2 regions of the Achromobacter sp. NPDC058515 genome follow, and region 1 is predicted to be linked to the other one. Evidence: riboswitches for the same ligand, from Rfam matches in the RefSeq annotation. Region 1 holds a riboswitch; the other holds the start of a gene.
The links. Region 1 has a riboswitch for manganese ahead of ACFWP0_RS19305 (sodium:calcium antiporter). Riboswitches for the same ligand answer to the same signal wherever they lie in the genome.
Positions count from the first base shown of each region.

Region 2: another riboswitch for manganese. It lies ahead of mntP (manganese efflux pump MntP); the one in region 1 lies ahead of ACFWP0_RS19305 (sodium:calcium antiporter).

Region 1 is NZ_JBHXNI010000011.1:100,320-107,598, forward strand. It holds gene ACFWP0_RS19290 (UbiH/UbiF/VisC/COQ6 family ubiquinone biosynthesis hydroxylase) at 1-661, opposite strand, end outside; gene ACFWP0_RS19295 (hypothetical protein) at 741-1,205, shown strand; gene ACFWP0_RS19300 (aminopeptidase P N-terminal domain-containing protein) at 1,225-2,568, opposite strand; yybP-ykoY riboswitch at 2,711-2,945, shown strand; gene ACFWP0_RS19305 (sodium:calcium antiporter) at 2,948-3,952, shown strand; gene ACFWP0_RS19310 (hypothetical protein) at 4,393-4,725, shown strand; gene mgtA (magnesium-translocating P-type ATPase) at 5,152-7,279, shown strand, end outside.
Region 2 is NZ_JBHXNI010000003.1:449,555-456,833, forward strand. It holds gene ACFWP0_RS07970 (carbohydrate-binding family V/XII) at 1-987, shown strand, start outside; gene ACFWP0_RS07975 (flavodoxin family protein) at 1,128-2,210, shown strand; yybP-ykoY riboswitch at 2,269-2,441, shown strand; gene mntP (manganese efflux pump MntP) at 2,452-3,024, shown strand; gene ACFWP0_RS07985 (hypothetical protein) at 3,068-3,793, opposite strand; gene ACFWP0_RS07990 (LysR substrate-binding domain-containing protein) at 3,790-4,731, opposite strand; gene argH (argininosuccinate lyase) at 4,859-6,391, shown strand; gene ACFWP0_RS08000 (Bug family tripartite tricarboxylate transporter substrate binding protein) at 6,414-7,279, shown strand, end outside.

The DNA.
Region 1 (7,279 bases):
CGACGGAATAGGCGTCCGGCGTCTGCGGGTGCGGCAGCAGCGCCAGCGGCCCTTCGGAGGTGAATCGTTCCCAGGCCCAGCCGCGGCGGGGCAGCGTGGCGTGCGCCGTGGTCAGCACGGCATGCTGGTCGTAGTCGCGGCGCACGTCGGCGGCGCCCGCGCCGTCGGACTGCACCGCCACCTGGCACAGCAGCGCCGCGTCGCCCTGCTGGATGCGAACGCCTTCGGCGTCCTGGCGGCCGATCAGGGCGGGCGGGCCGGACAGCACGGTGACGCCGCAGGCGGTCACGCATTCGTCCAGCTTGGCGTGCAGCCCCGAGTAGGCGACCACGCTGCCCAGCTGCGGCACGCCGAAATCGGTGTTCTGGATCAGGGTGCGGCCCAGCCGGCCCCGCTGCGACACATGGATATTGCGGATGTCGGCCGAGCGCTCGGGCCAGGCATGCAGCGACTCCAGCAGCACGCGGCTGCCGTGGTTCATGGCCAGCACGCGGGGATCCGCGGCGGGCACGGCCGCGGCCGGGGTGGCCGGGACGGGCGCGCTGCCCGCGAGCAGGGCGATGCGCGCCGGGTCCGGCGCCACGCGCGCCAGCATCAGGGCCAGTACGCGGCCCACGGGGCCGGCGCCAAGAATCGCAACGTCGAAGGCAGAGGAAGTCATGCCCGGATTTTAACCGTCCACTACAATCCCGGGCAGCCGGCGCGGCTTGGCGCGACGGTCCCTTTCCCGGTTGATTGACATGACGCAGGCTCAGGCTTCCTCTTCGCTGTCCGCCGTTCCCGCCCGCAGCCCGCGCGGCAAGGTCGCGGTGGGGCTTTTGGCCTGCCTGTTCGGCGCCGTGGGCGCGCACTGGTGGTATCTGGGCCGCCGCCACGCCTGGCTGGTGACGGCGCTGGCCCTGGCGAGCCTGTTCTGCGCGTTCCGCTTCTACCCTGTCTGGTACGACAACCCCGCCTTCTTCCTGCTTTTCATTCCCATGATCGACGGGTTCATCGAAAGCGCGGTGTTCTCGCTGATGCCCGACGAGAAATTCGACCGGCTCTACAACGCCGGCCTGGGCCGGCCGTCGTCCACGGGCTGGGGGCCGGTGCTGGTCGCCATCCTGGCCTGCCTGGTCGGCGCCATCGTCACCATGTTCGCCATCGCCATGGTGGTGGTCTACGTCTGGGTGGCCATGGGCTGGCTGGACGGCTACGTCCTCTAGGCCGGCCGGGGCCCCGGGCCTATTCCCGCATCAGCGCTTCGATCTCGCCGGCCTGCACCGGCACGCCGCGCGTGATGAGTTCGCATCCCTCGTCGGTGACGAGTGCATCGTCCTCGGTGCGGATGCCGATATTCCAGTAGGCCTCGGGCACGTCGTCGGCGGGGCGCACGTAGATGCCGGGCTCGATGGTCAGCATCATCCCCTTTTCCAGCTTGCGCCAGGGGCGCTCGGCCCCCTGGGCCGGGCCGGGCTGGCGGTAGTCGCCCACGTCATGCACGTCCAGCCCTAGCCAGTGGCCGGTCCGGTGCATGTAGAAGCGGCTGTAGTCGCCGGATTCCAGCACGCCGTCCAGGGATCCTTTCAACAGTTTCAGGTCCAGCATGCCTTGCGCCAGGACGCGCAGGGCGGCCTGGTGGGCATCGTTGAACCCGCGGCCGGGGGCGGTGGCCTGGGCCGCGGCCTCCTGCGCCGCCACGGTCAGGTCGTACAGCGCGCGCTGGGGGCCGCTGTAGCGCCCGTTCACCGGAAAGGTCCGCGTGATGTCGCTGGCGTAGCTGTCCACTTCGCAGCCCGCGTCGATCAAAACCAGGTCGCCGTCGCGCAGCACGGATTCTCCGGCCGGGTAATGCAGCACGCAGGCGTTCGCGCCCGCGGCCACGATGCTGTTGTAGGCCACCGACTGCGCGCCGTGGCGGCGGAACTCATAGAGCAGTTCGGCCTCGATCTCGTATTCGCGCATGCCCGCGCGGGCAACGCGCATGGCGCGGACATGCGCGCCGGCGGAGATCTTCGCCGCGCGCCGCATCGCCGCGATTTCAGTGGGGTCCTTGATCAGCCGCATGCCGGCCAGCAGCGGGCGGATGTCCTGCTGCCGGGCGGGCGGAGCGTGGCCGCCGCGGCCCGCCTCGCGCGCCGCGGCCAGCCAGCGATGCAGGCGTCCGTCCGTGCGCTTGTCGCCAGCCATCGGCGCGTACAGCGTGGCGTGGTCCAGCATGAGCGTGGGCACCAGTTCGTCCAGCGCATCGATCGGGTGGGCGTCGTCGAAGCCGAAATAAGCGGCGGCGGCCTCGGGGCCGAATCGCTTGCCCTCCCATATTTCGTGTTCCACATGGCGCGGCCTGCAGAACAGCACGGCGCGGTCGGACGCGCCGGCGATCAGCACCAGCCAGGCGCCCGGCTCGGTGAAGCCGGTCAGGTAGAAGAAATCGCTGTCGTGCCGATAGGGGTACTCCGCGTCGCGGTTGCGGACGGCCTCCGGCGCGGTCGCCAGGATGGCGATGCCGCCGCCGTCGGCGCGCATGCGCTCGAACAGACGCTGGCGCCGTGCGGCGAAGGGAGCGATATCGTCGGGAGGCAGGCTCATGGCGGGCCGGGGCGCAAGCCCCGCAAGGGCGGTAGATGGCGTTTACTTTACCCGCCATCCCGCAAATGCAACACCCCGCGGACGTTTCCACGGCGCCGGTTCGGGATTCGCTCGACGGCCGCGCATCCGCTGCTACAATCGCCGCTCTGTCATTGGGGAGTAGCCATCCTTTGTCCCCAAAGGAGTTAGCGTCAACAGACTTGGTGGTTCGGGGCCGCGTAGCGGTTGCCAGAACTCCATGGCGCTAACGGTTTCCATGCGCGCGGCACGCCCGCCGCATGGATCAGCCAGGCGAGACCTTTGGCCGCGTAGCGTTCACCCTAGCCGGGCGAGCCGCTGCGTCGCGCCAATTGGTTTCTGCTCGTCCGGCTGCGTCTATATGTTGCTCACCCTGTTCCTGTTTTTCCTGTCCGCGGCAGTGATCTACGTCGCCTGCGAGTTCTTCGTCAACGGCGTTGAATGGGTCGGACACCGGTTCCACCTGGGCGCCACCGCCACCGGCACCGTCTTGGCCGCGTTCGGCACCGCCTTGCCGGAAAGCGCGGTCACCTTCATGGCGGTCGTCTTCGGCGACACTCCCGAGCAGAAAGACATCGGCGTCGGCGCGGCCATGGGCGGCCCGCTGGTGCTGGCGACACTGGCCTACGCCGTGGTCGGCCTGGCGCTGTGGCGCGCCCGTCGAGGCCGTCCGACGCAAGCCGGCTGTATCAACGCGGACCAGCGCCGGCTGGCCCGCGACCAGGCCTGGTTCATGGGCATCTTCATCTTCAAGGTGGGCCTGGGGCTGCTGGCCTTCGCCTGGAAGCCCTGGCTGGGCATCCTGTTCCTGGCCACCTATGGCCTATACGTCAAGCGCGAACTCAGCAGCGACGAGGAAAGGGTCGACTGCGAGGACCTGGAGCCGCTCAAGCTGCGCCCCCGCGATGAAAACCCGACCATGTTCTGGGCGGCCGCGCAGACGATCATGGCGCTGGTGGTGATCGCCGGGGCTTCGCATGTATTCGTGAACCAGATCGAGCTGCTGGGCGTGGCCATGGGCGCGTCGCCGCACGTGGCCGCCTTGCTGCTGGCCCCCGTGGCGACCGAGCTGCCCGAAATCATGAATGCGCTGATCTGGGTGCGCCAGGGCAAGGAACGCCTGGCGCTGGCCAATATCTCGGGCGCCATGATGATCCAGGCCACCATCCCCAGCGCGCTGGGCATTTTCATGACGCCGTGGCTGCTGGACGCGCCCTTGCTGGCGGCGGGCCTGTTCACGATGCTGTCCATCGGCCTGCTGTGGCTGCGCTTCCGGCGCGCGGCCATGAGCGTGCCGGCGCTGTCGGCGGTCGGCGGCCTGTATGCCGTGTTCGCGGGCTATCTGGGCTGGCACTTCTACGCCTGACGCCGATTGCGGCGCGAGCCCGCACGGGGCTTGCGCCGCTGTTGCCGTCTTGCCGCGCCTTAAAAGCGCATAAACCTTGTCCATCAGTAGAAACCCGCGTAAAATCGTTCTGTTATCCATCCCAGGAGCAGTCTTCGTGAATACCGATTCCGGCGAAAGTTGTCGATCTTGCATCGACGTCGCTGTCTGACAGGAAACACGCAGAACTCCATCTGCCGCATCCTGTCATTCAGGTTGCGGCGTATCCCAAGCTCCAGGCTCGCGCCCGGGCAATAGCGCAGGCCTTCAGCCTGCCGGGACCCTCCCCAACGTAAACCGCCAGAACCGCCGCTAGTCGCAGCGCCAGCGTTCGTGCACGTTTGCCGTGCACGCCGTCCAGGCGCGGCGCGGGTGCGCATGTGTTCGCGATCACGCTCCCCATTCTTGCAATGGAGGTCGTTATGCGTTTCTTCGACTTGTTCCTACGCCGCGCTGGCGTGGACCGCGCCACCGCCCTGGGCCGCCGCCGCGGCACATCGCGCCTGACGGTCATCTGTCCGCGCGACGAGCTGGGCGCCTTGCGCAAGCAGATCTGCCTGGACTTCAGCGCCGCCGGCCTGGATGTCTCGCAAGTGCAGATCGATCAGGGTCAAGACCCGGATCTGGCGTCGGCTTGCATCACCGTCAATTGCCCCCCGGAATTGCGGGCGGAACTGATGTCGCAAGCGCGCCGCCTGAGCGCCAACCCCGCTGTGCGCCACGTGCATTTCGGCGCGCAAGCCGCGATGGCCTGAAGCCCGCCATCCGAATCCACAGGAGAGATCATGCCTAGTGCCTTAGACCCCGAGCCTCGATTGCGCCCAGTGCGCGGCGCCGGCATGCCTGTCTGACCTGTCCTCTCACTGCGAGCCGACCGGCCGGATAGCCATCCCGGTCCGTACGGAGTCCGCAGCCCAGAATCCCCGGCCTTGCCCGCACCCTGTGCGACGCCTGCCCCGGTTCCGATTCCCCCGCTAGCTCCCCTTCCGTTTTCCGCACCCCGGCGCGCCATCGACGCGATCCGGACACCGGCAACATTGCTCCGGCGCCTGCGCACGCCTGTACGCGGCGGATTGACGGCTTTCTTCCCGAAAGCCGCGGCCCGCTGCTGCCCGCGCGCAGCCGCCGCGGGCGGGGTCGTCCGTGTCTCCAACAACAACTCCAATAACCGGAGCACTCCGATGTTTACGTTCCTGAAATCCTTTTTCTCGTCCGCCGCGGGCCTGCGGCGGACTGGCCGCCACTTCCGCCGCGCCCCCATTCTTGAGCAGGGCGGCGAAGCCGCGGCGGTGTCCTCCGAGGCCTCGCGCCGCGCCAACCGGCGCATGCTGGAAACGTCGAGCCTGGGCTTTGACTCTTTGTTCATGCTGTTCGGCAGCGGCCGGGGTGGCCTGTCCGAAGCGCAGGCGCAGGCCGCGCGCGACCGCCACGGCGCCAATGAAGTCGATCACGAAAAGCCGCTGTCCTGGCATGCCCACCTGTGGCTGTCCTACCGCAATCCGTTCAATCTGCTGCTGACCGCGCTGGCGGTGCTGTCCTGGCTGACCGATGTGCGGATGGCGGCCTCCGAGGAGCAATCCTGGACGGCGGTCGTGATCATCGGCTCGATGGTCGTGATTTCCACCGTGCTGCGCTTCGTGCAGGAACGGCGGTCGAACCGCGCCGCCGAGGCGCTCAAGGCGATGGTGCAGAACACCGCCACCGTGCTGCGCAGCGATGCCGGGGCGCCGGCCGAGGGCGGCGCCCGGCGCTTTTTCGGCGCCGCGCTGCACGCCACGGGCTCCCATCAGCGCGAGGTGCCCCTGGCCGAGCTGGTGCCCGGCGACGTCGTGTTGCTTTCCGCGGGCGACATGGTCCCGGCCGACTGCCGCATCCTGAGCGCCAAGGACCTGTTCGTCGCGCAAGCCGCGCTGACCGGCGAGTCCCTGCCCGTCGAGAAGCACATGGCCCAGCGCGTGGAAACCGGCAATTCGCTGGAACTGGAGAACATGGCGTTCATGGGGACCAATGTGGTCAGCGGCTCCGGCAGCGCGCTGGTCGTCGCCACCGGCTCGAATACGTACTTCGGCCAGCTGGCGGGCCGCGTCACGCAGGCCTCCCGCGCTCCGACGCAATTCCAGCAGGGCATCAACCGCGTGAGCTGGATCCTGATCCGCTTCATGCTGGTCATGGCGCCGGTCGTCATGCTGATCAACGGCTTCACGAAAGGCGACTGGCTGGAAGCGCTGCTGTTCGCGCTGGCCATCGCGGTGGGGCTGACGCCTGAAATGCTGCCCATGATCGTCACGGCCACGCTGGCCAAGGGCGCCTTGCGCATGTCGCGGCGCAAAGTCGTCGTCAAGCGCCTGGACGCCATCCAGAACCTGGGGGCGATGAACGTGCTGTGCACGGACAAGACCGGCACGCTGACGCAGGACCGCATCGTGCTGGAACGCCATACCGACGTCTATGGCGCCAGCAGCGACGACGTGCTGGCCTATGCCTATCTGAACAGCTACTACCAGACGGGGCTCAAGAACCTGCTGGACGTGGCGGTGCTGCAGCACGCCGAGGTGGAGCGCCGGCTGAATCTGGCCGCCCGCTATCGCAAGGTCGACGAGATCCCCTTCGATTTCTCGCGTCGCCGCATGTCCGTCGTGGTCAACGAGACCGAGAACGGCCGCGACCACCACGAATTGATCTGCAAGGGCGCGCTGGAGGAAATGCTGTCGGCCTGCACGCGCCTGCGCGTGGGCAGCGAGGTGCATCTGCTGACAGACGCCCGCCGCGCCGATATCCGCCGCGTGACGGCGGAGCTGAACCGCGACGGGCTGCGCGTCATTGCGGTGGGCGTCAAGGAGATGCCGCCGACGCAGCAGGCGTACGGCGTGGCGGATGAATCCGATCTGGTGCTGGTGGGATACATGGCGTTCCTGGATCCGCCCAAGGAGTCCACGGGCCCCGCGCTGGCGGCGCTCAAGGCCTCGGGCATCGAGGTCAAGGTGCTGACGGGCGACGTCGAGCTGGTGACGCAGAAGGTCTGCCGGGAAGTGGGCTTCGAGGTCCGCAAGGTCTTTCTGGGCGCCGAGATCGAGCAGATGGACGACGCGCAGCTGGCGCTTGCCGTGCGCGAAGCCAATGTGTTCGCCCGCCTGACCCCCGCCCACAAGGAGCGCATCGTGCGCAGCCTGCGGGCCCAGGGCGACACCGTGGGGTTCATGGGCGACGGCATCAATGACGCGCCCGCGCTGCGGGCCGCCGACGTGGGCATCTCGGTGGATTCGGCCGTGGATATCTCGAAGGAAGCCGCCGACATCATCCTGCTGGAGA
Region 2 (7,279 bases), on a different contig from region 1:
TCCCCCGGGTACATGGGCGTGGTGGTCGCCCCGGACGGCACCGTCGTCTACGGGACGGGCTATGCGTACCCGCCCGTGATCGTGCAGGACGCCTGGGTCGGCTATCCGCCCAGCTACGGCTACGACGCCGCCTTCAATTCCGCGGCAGGCTTTGCCTTCGGGTTTGTCGCCGCCGAAACCTGGGGCGGCGCCGCGCCTTACTGGGGACCCTATTGGGGCGCGCCCTACTGGGGTGGCGTCAATGTGAACCAGGTGGACGTCTATGGCGCCTGGGGCGGGTCCGGCGTGGTCACGCACGCGGCCGGCTGGAACGGCTGGACGGGCACCGAATGGCAGGGCACCCACGCCGAGGGCTACAACCCGCAGACCGGCGCGGCGTTTGAAGGCACCCGGGGCGCGGCCTACAACGAGTACACGGGCAATGCCGCCGCCGGCCGGCGCGGCGCCTATACGAATCCCGTCACGGGCGCGTCCGGCGCCGGCCGGGCGGGCGTGGTCGAGAATGATGACGGCCAATGGGCCGCGGGCCGCCAGGACGTGCGCACGAACCCGAACACGGGCCGCACCACCGCCTCGTCCGCCACGGCGACCGGCACGGCCGGGGAGGGGCCGGGCAGCGTGGACCGGCGCGGCGCCACCTACAACCGCAATACGGACAGCGGCATGGCCTGGAACAACGGCAATGTGTACGCCGACCACAACGGCAATGTCTACGAGCACACCGATGGCGGCTGGCAGCAGCACACGTCCTCGGGCTGGCAGCCGGTCCAGCCCGGCGCGCAGTCGGGCGGCGGGAACTACCTGAACGCCCAGCGCCAGGCGCGCGATTTTTCGAACCAGCGCATGGGCGGGACGGAAGGCGGGGGCTGGCAGGGCCGAGGCATGGGCGGGATGGAGGGCGGCTTGGAAGGCCGCGGCATGGGCGGCCGCAGTTTCGGCGGCGGCGGTTTTGGCGGGTTCCGCGGCGGCGGCGGGTTCCGCCGCTGATCCGCGCAGGGGCCTCGGGCGCCCGGAAGGCGGCGCAGGTTCAATGAACCATGCCGCGTTCCGGGTGCTGCACTGCGGCAATATCGCCACAGGCATGAGACTTGCGGAGCCTGCTCTCCCGACCCGCTGGGAGACCCCCCATGACCGATTCCAAGCTCGATATCCGCACCGGGCAGTATTCCGGCGTGCTCGCGCGCGATACCTTCCGCCTGCGCTTCATGCGCCGCTTCTACGACCCTGCCTTCCAGGCGGAGAAGGACGCGCTGGAACGGTTAGAGGCCATCGCATGGGACGCCTATGAAGGCGGGCGCAAGGCGCCCCTGACGGTAAAGGCGGGCCCCGGCTACGCCGATCCCGATTACGACCTGTCGGTGGAATGGAAGGAGACGCGCGACCGCCTGGCGCGCGCCGCGCAAATCCAGCGCGATCCGCATACGCGCTCGCGCGTGCTGGTCGTCATCGGCGCATCGCGCAACGACGGCACCTGTCCGGGCGAAGTCTCCAAGACCTGGCGGCTCGCGCAGATCGTCCGGCAAGAGGTCGAGGCCGGCGGCATGCAGGCCGACATGCTCGACCTGAGCCTGCTGGTGTCGGAGTACCAGTACCTGATCCACCCCTGCAAAGGCTGCGTGTCCACGGCAATGCCGCTGTGCCACTGGCCGTGCAGCTGCTATCCCAACCATTCGCTGGGCCAGGACAACGATGCGATGAACGACATCTACGAGCAATGGGTCGCGGCGCACGGCGTGATACTGGTCGCGCCCACCTATTGGTATCAGTCGCCCAGCCCGATGAAGCTGATGATCGACCGGCTGGTGTGCGCCGATGGCGGCAACCCAGACCCCACGTCGACCGGCGGCAAGGACGTGATGAAGGCCAAGAAAATCGAAATGGACGGCTGGCCCTACCCGAAGCATCTCTCGGGCCGGGCCTATGGGCTGGTGGTGCACGGCGACGTGGCCGGCATCGAGGAACAGCGGCGCGCCCTGAGCGACTGGCTGGACTGGATGGGATTGATCGACGCGGGCGCGTCTTCCAGGCTGGATCGCTACATCGGCTACTACAAGCCCTATGCGACCAGCCACGCTGAACTCGACGAGGACAAGGCGGTGCAGGAAGAGGTGCGCAATGTGGCGCGGGCGGTGGTCAACTGCGTGCCTAGGCTGCGGGCGGCGGATTGGACGCCGCCGGACGCAGGGTTGCGCAATCCCCGGCCGAAGTAGGCGGGCGGCGGCAAAAACCGCATGAGCGGGCGCGCCCGCTTCGAGGTAAAATTTGCTTCCTCCTTGGGGAGTAGCTTCCTTTCAGAATTTTTGCCTGAAAGGGCGTGCGTCAACATTCTTGGCCTGTCCTGGCCATGGCGCACGCGGCCTGCGTGGCTTGGCGAGACCATGGATCTTTCACATTCTGCTGGGCGATGTGAACGGATCCATGTCGTTCTCGCCCAGCAGGATAGACCACCCCATGAATGCACTTTCCACGCTGGTCCTCGCGCTGGCGATGTCGACAGACGCTTTTGCCGCAGCGGTGAGCAAAGGCGCCGCGCTGCACAAACCCCGACTTTCAGAGGCCCTGCGGGCCGGCGCCATCTTCGGCGTGATCGAGGCGATTACGCCTGTCATCGGATGGGGCCTGGGTTCCGTTGCCGCGAAGTACGTCGAGGACTGGGATCATTGGATCGCGTTCTGTATGCTCTGCATCCTGGGGCTGATGATGATCCGCAACGCCTTCAAGACGGCGGACGAAGATGCCGCTCCCGTCACGCGCCATTCGTTCTGGCTGCTGGCGGCAACGGGCTTTGCCACAAGTATCGATGCCATGGCGGTTGGCGTAAGCCTTGCCTTCATCGACAACAACATCGCCGTCACGGCCATCGCCATCGGGCTTGCAACCACCACGATGGTGACGATAGGCGTCATGCTGGGCCGCGTCCTGGGCGATATCGCCGGCAAGCGCGCCGAGATACTGGGCGGGCTTGCCCTGATCGGCATCGGATCCACCATCCTGTATGAACACCTGACTGCCGCCGTTGCCTGAGCCGCGGCGCCGGCGGCGAATCCGGCGCGCGGCGCAAGCCGCTTCAGGCGGCCGGCTCCCATAGGCCGCAGTCCGGGCGCACAACGGCGCGCGCGCCGTCCAGCCAGACCTGTTCTTCATCCAGCCGCGGGGCCGCCGGCGGAGCCGCGTCGAAGGCGACGCCGAGCGCATGCGCGACGCCGGCCGCCTCGATGGGAAGCTCCCAGGTCAGGAACAGTTGCGTGCGGTCCTGGCCGGACGCGAAGTCGGCCTCGTGAAAGCCGCTGCCGTGGCGGGCAATGACGGCATGGGGCTGGCAGGTATCGAACACCATGGCCGTGCCCCGCACGAGCGGAATCCGGTGGCCGGTTCCGGGAAAATGCACATCCAGTCCCTTGTCCTCGCTCAGGAAAAGATTGCAGAAGGCGGCGCCGCCGTACTGCTCGCCGTCATGGTGATATCTGGCGCCTCGGCAGGCCATGAGCGCGATGTCGCTGGACGCCAGCACATCGCCCAGCCCCAGCGAGCGCGTCCAGGCCTGCATGGCCCGCAGGCACTGTCCGTATTCGGGCCAGCGCGCGCGGGTGCGCGCCAAAGGCATTTGCTCGACGTCCCCCGGCTCCAGGAACAAGCGCGTTGCGATCTCGCGTTCCCAATCGGCAAGCAGGCGGGCGGGCAGGGCCGGCACGTCGACCGCGCCCGTCAGCACCACGCCGCCCACACTGCGGCTGCGGATGGCGTCGCCGCTCCAGAAATAGGACGTCAGGCGGTCACGGGGGGCGTGATTCATGTCGAGCGCTGTTCTTGCGCGGCGCGGCGGCGCCGGGCAGGTTGGGAGGGCGGAGCCACGTTCAGGGCGGCGAACGCTTCCTGCACGCATTCGGCCATCCGCCTGGCCAGGATGCCGACCGGGAAGTGGTCGGAGGTCACGCCATAGCTGTGAAACTCGACCTTCTCGGAGAAGGGGATTTCACGCAGGTCCGGCACGAGGAGCGCCCGCGATACGACGGGATTGACGATCGACACGCCGAGCCCCTTGCCGACCATCGTGCATATCGTCGTGGCGTAGGGCGTCTCGATGGAGATGATTCGCGAGTCTTCGGGGAAGTGGCGGTCGATCGCCGCCCTGTTGAAGCTGCCGGCCGGCAAAGAGATGAAATTCTCGTCGTCGAAGTCGGAAGGCTTCAGCGCCTTTTTGGCGGCCAGCCTGTGCGACGCGGCCACGATGCCGACGCCATAGGCGGTATTGATCCGCTGATAGTGCAAACCCGGAATGTCGGTCTGGATCGAGCAAAATCCGATGTCGCAAAACCCGGTGGCCATCCACTTCGCCACCACGTCGGACCCTCCCGTGTTGACCACGACCGGTATGTCCGAGACCTGTTCCCGGAACAGCCGGATGGCGTCCGGCAAGACGCATTGCGTGATGGAGCCCACCGCGGCCACACGGAGCAGGCCCGTGCCCCTTCGGCGGATGGAGCTGGCGCTGTCGTTCAGGGATTCCAGGCCGATGAATGCCCGCTCCACGTCCGCATAGAACGCCTCGGCCTCCGGCGTGGGAACCAGCCGGGTGCCGACACGCTGGAACAGCACAAAGCCCAGCGTCTTTTCAAGCAGGGCGATCCAGCGGCTGACATTCGGCTGCGAGGTATGGAGCAGGCCGGCCGCCGTGGTCATGGAGCGCGTCATCATCACGGCGCGAAAAGCCTCGACTTGCTTGAAGTTCATCGGTGGGTCCCAAAACGTCCAGAACCAATCATATCAATTTTGTATTAGTAGCCGTAAATGTCTGATTTGACGTATGGATTGGCGCGGCGGGAGACTATGGTTTCCCGGTACTTACGCGATAAAGAAAATGGAATCCAAAGTCAGCAGCCGCTTGAAGCAACCTCTCGCCAAGGAGGTGCTTGAACACATTTTTCTTCCGCGCCTGAATCGGGAGTTCCACGCCAATTTCGAGATGCTCAACCAGATCAATCTTGCGCATCTGCTGATGCTGCGCGAGCAGGGCATTCTCGACGCGGGCGCGTCGGCCGGGCTGGCCGAGGCGCTGCTCAGGATGCAGGCCGAGGGGCCGGATGCGGTGGCGCTGGACCCCGCCAGGGAAGAGGCCTATTTCAACTACGAAGCGCACCTGATCAAGCTGGTGGGCCAGGAACTCGGCGGACGCCTGCACACGGCTCGAAGCCGCAACGACATCGGCGCCACCATCGACCGCATCCGCGCGCGGGATTTCGCGGCGCGCATCGGCCGCGCGCTGATCGATGTGGCCGAAGCGGCCCTGGCGCGGGCCGAGACGTTCGCCCATTGCGTCATGCCCGGCTACACGCATATGCAGGCCGCGCAGCCCATCACTTACGGCTATTACCTTTCGGCGCTGGCGGACGCCTGGACCCGCGACGTCGACCGGCTCTTGCATGCGCTGGATACCGCGGACGCCTCGCCCTTGGGCGCCTGCGCGCTGGCGGGCACGTCGTTTCCGATAGACCGCGCCGTCACGAGCTCGATGCTGGGCTTTACCCAGCCGCTGCCCAACGCGCTGGACGGCGTGGCGTCGCGGGACTTCGCGCTGGAGCTGAGCGCGGCGCTTTCGATCATGATGATCACCTGCAGCCGGATGGTGCAGGACTTCTACATCTGGTCGACGCCCGAGTTTGGATACCTGTCCTTTCCCGACAGCATCGCAAGCACCTCCAGCATCATGCCGCAGAAGAAGAACCCGGCGGTCCTGGAGTACTTGCGCGGAAAGACGGGACACCTGATCGGGCTGACGTCGGCCGCCCTTGCGACGGTGAAGTCCACCCATTTCACGCATTCGGGCGACAGCAGCCGCGAAAGCACCCGGACATGCTGGGAGGCATGCGAGGAAGCGCTGAAATCCCTGGCGCTGATGAAGCTGCTGGTGGAGCAGGTGGAGCCCAACCCCGCGCGCATGGCGTCGCGCGCGTCGGAGGATTTTTCAACCGTCACGGACTTGGCGGACCTGCTGGTCCGCAAGGCCGACGCTTCTTTCCGCGACGCGCATCACATCATCGGCGCGGTTGTCCGGCAGGCGCTGGACCTCGGCATGCCGGCCAGGGAAATCACGCCGGCGATGATCCGGGCCGCGTCAGTCCAGGAGCTGGGGCGGGAGATCCTGCTGGAAGCGGAGGACATCGAGGCATGCCTGGATCCGGTGCGCAATGTCGCGGCGCGCCAGTCGGCCGGGGGGCCGGCTCCGCGGCTGGTTCTTGAACATATCGAGGAGCAGAAAGCGCTGCTCGGTAAAAAAAGAAGCGTCATCGACGCGACGGTTCAGCGGGTCGGAGATGCCCGCGAACAGTTGCAGCGGCGCATTCGAGTGCTGGTTTCATCCGACGCCGGCGCACCTGCCGTCCAGGGCGCCTGATTGATTCAACAAGGGGAATTCAATGATGCGGAAATACTTCGTGGCGCTTGCCATTGCAGGGGCGATCTGCCCAAGCGCCCATGCCCAGACCTATCCCAGCAAGCCCATCACGCTGGTCGTGCCATTCGCCCCGGGCGGCACCGTGAACCTGATGGGGCGCCTGCTGGCCAATCATATGTCCGAGGCGCTCGGCCAGCCGGTCATCGTTGAGAACAAGCCCGGCGGCGGCGGAAGCATCGGAGCCAATGTCGTCGCAAAGGCGCCGGCGGACGGCTACACGCTGCTGCTGGCGACGATGGGGCAGCAGTCCATTCAGCCCTTGCTGACGAAGAACCTGCCCTACGACGCCGCCAAGGACTTTGCGCCGGTCGCGCTGTTTTCCACCGTGCCGAACGTGCTGGCGGTTTCCGTCGACACGCCGGCCAGCAATGTCGCGGAGCTGGTGGAGTACGCCAGGCAGAATCCCGGAAAGCTGAACATGGCTTCCGCGGGCATCGGCTCGGTCAATCACCTGACCGGCGAGCTGTTCATGTTCAGGTCCGGCGCCAGGTTCGAGCATGTGCCCTACCGGGGCGCGGGGCCGGCGACGGCCGAGCTGCTGTCGGGACAGGTGCAGGTGCTGTTCGCCAACCTGCCGAACGTGCTGGCTTACGTGAAGCCCGGGAAGGTGCGCGTGCTGGCGGTGGCCAGCGAGAAGCGCAGTCCGGCGATCCCCGATGTGCCCACGCTGGCGGAAGCCGGCGTGAAGGACGCCGTCGTCGAATCCTGGTATGGCGTCATGGCGCCCGCCGGAACCAGCGCGCAGGTGATCGCAAAGCTGCAGGACACGGTAATCGGCATCGCGAACGACAAGGCGCTGATCGCGCAGCTGGCCGAGCAGGGCGCGGT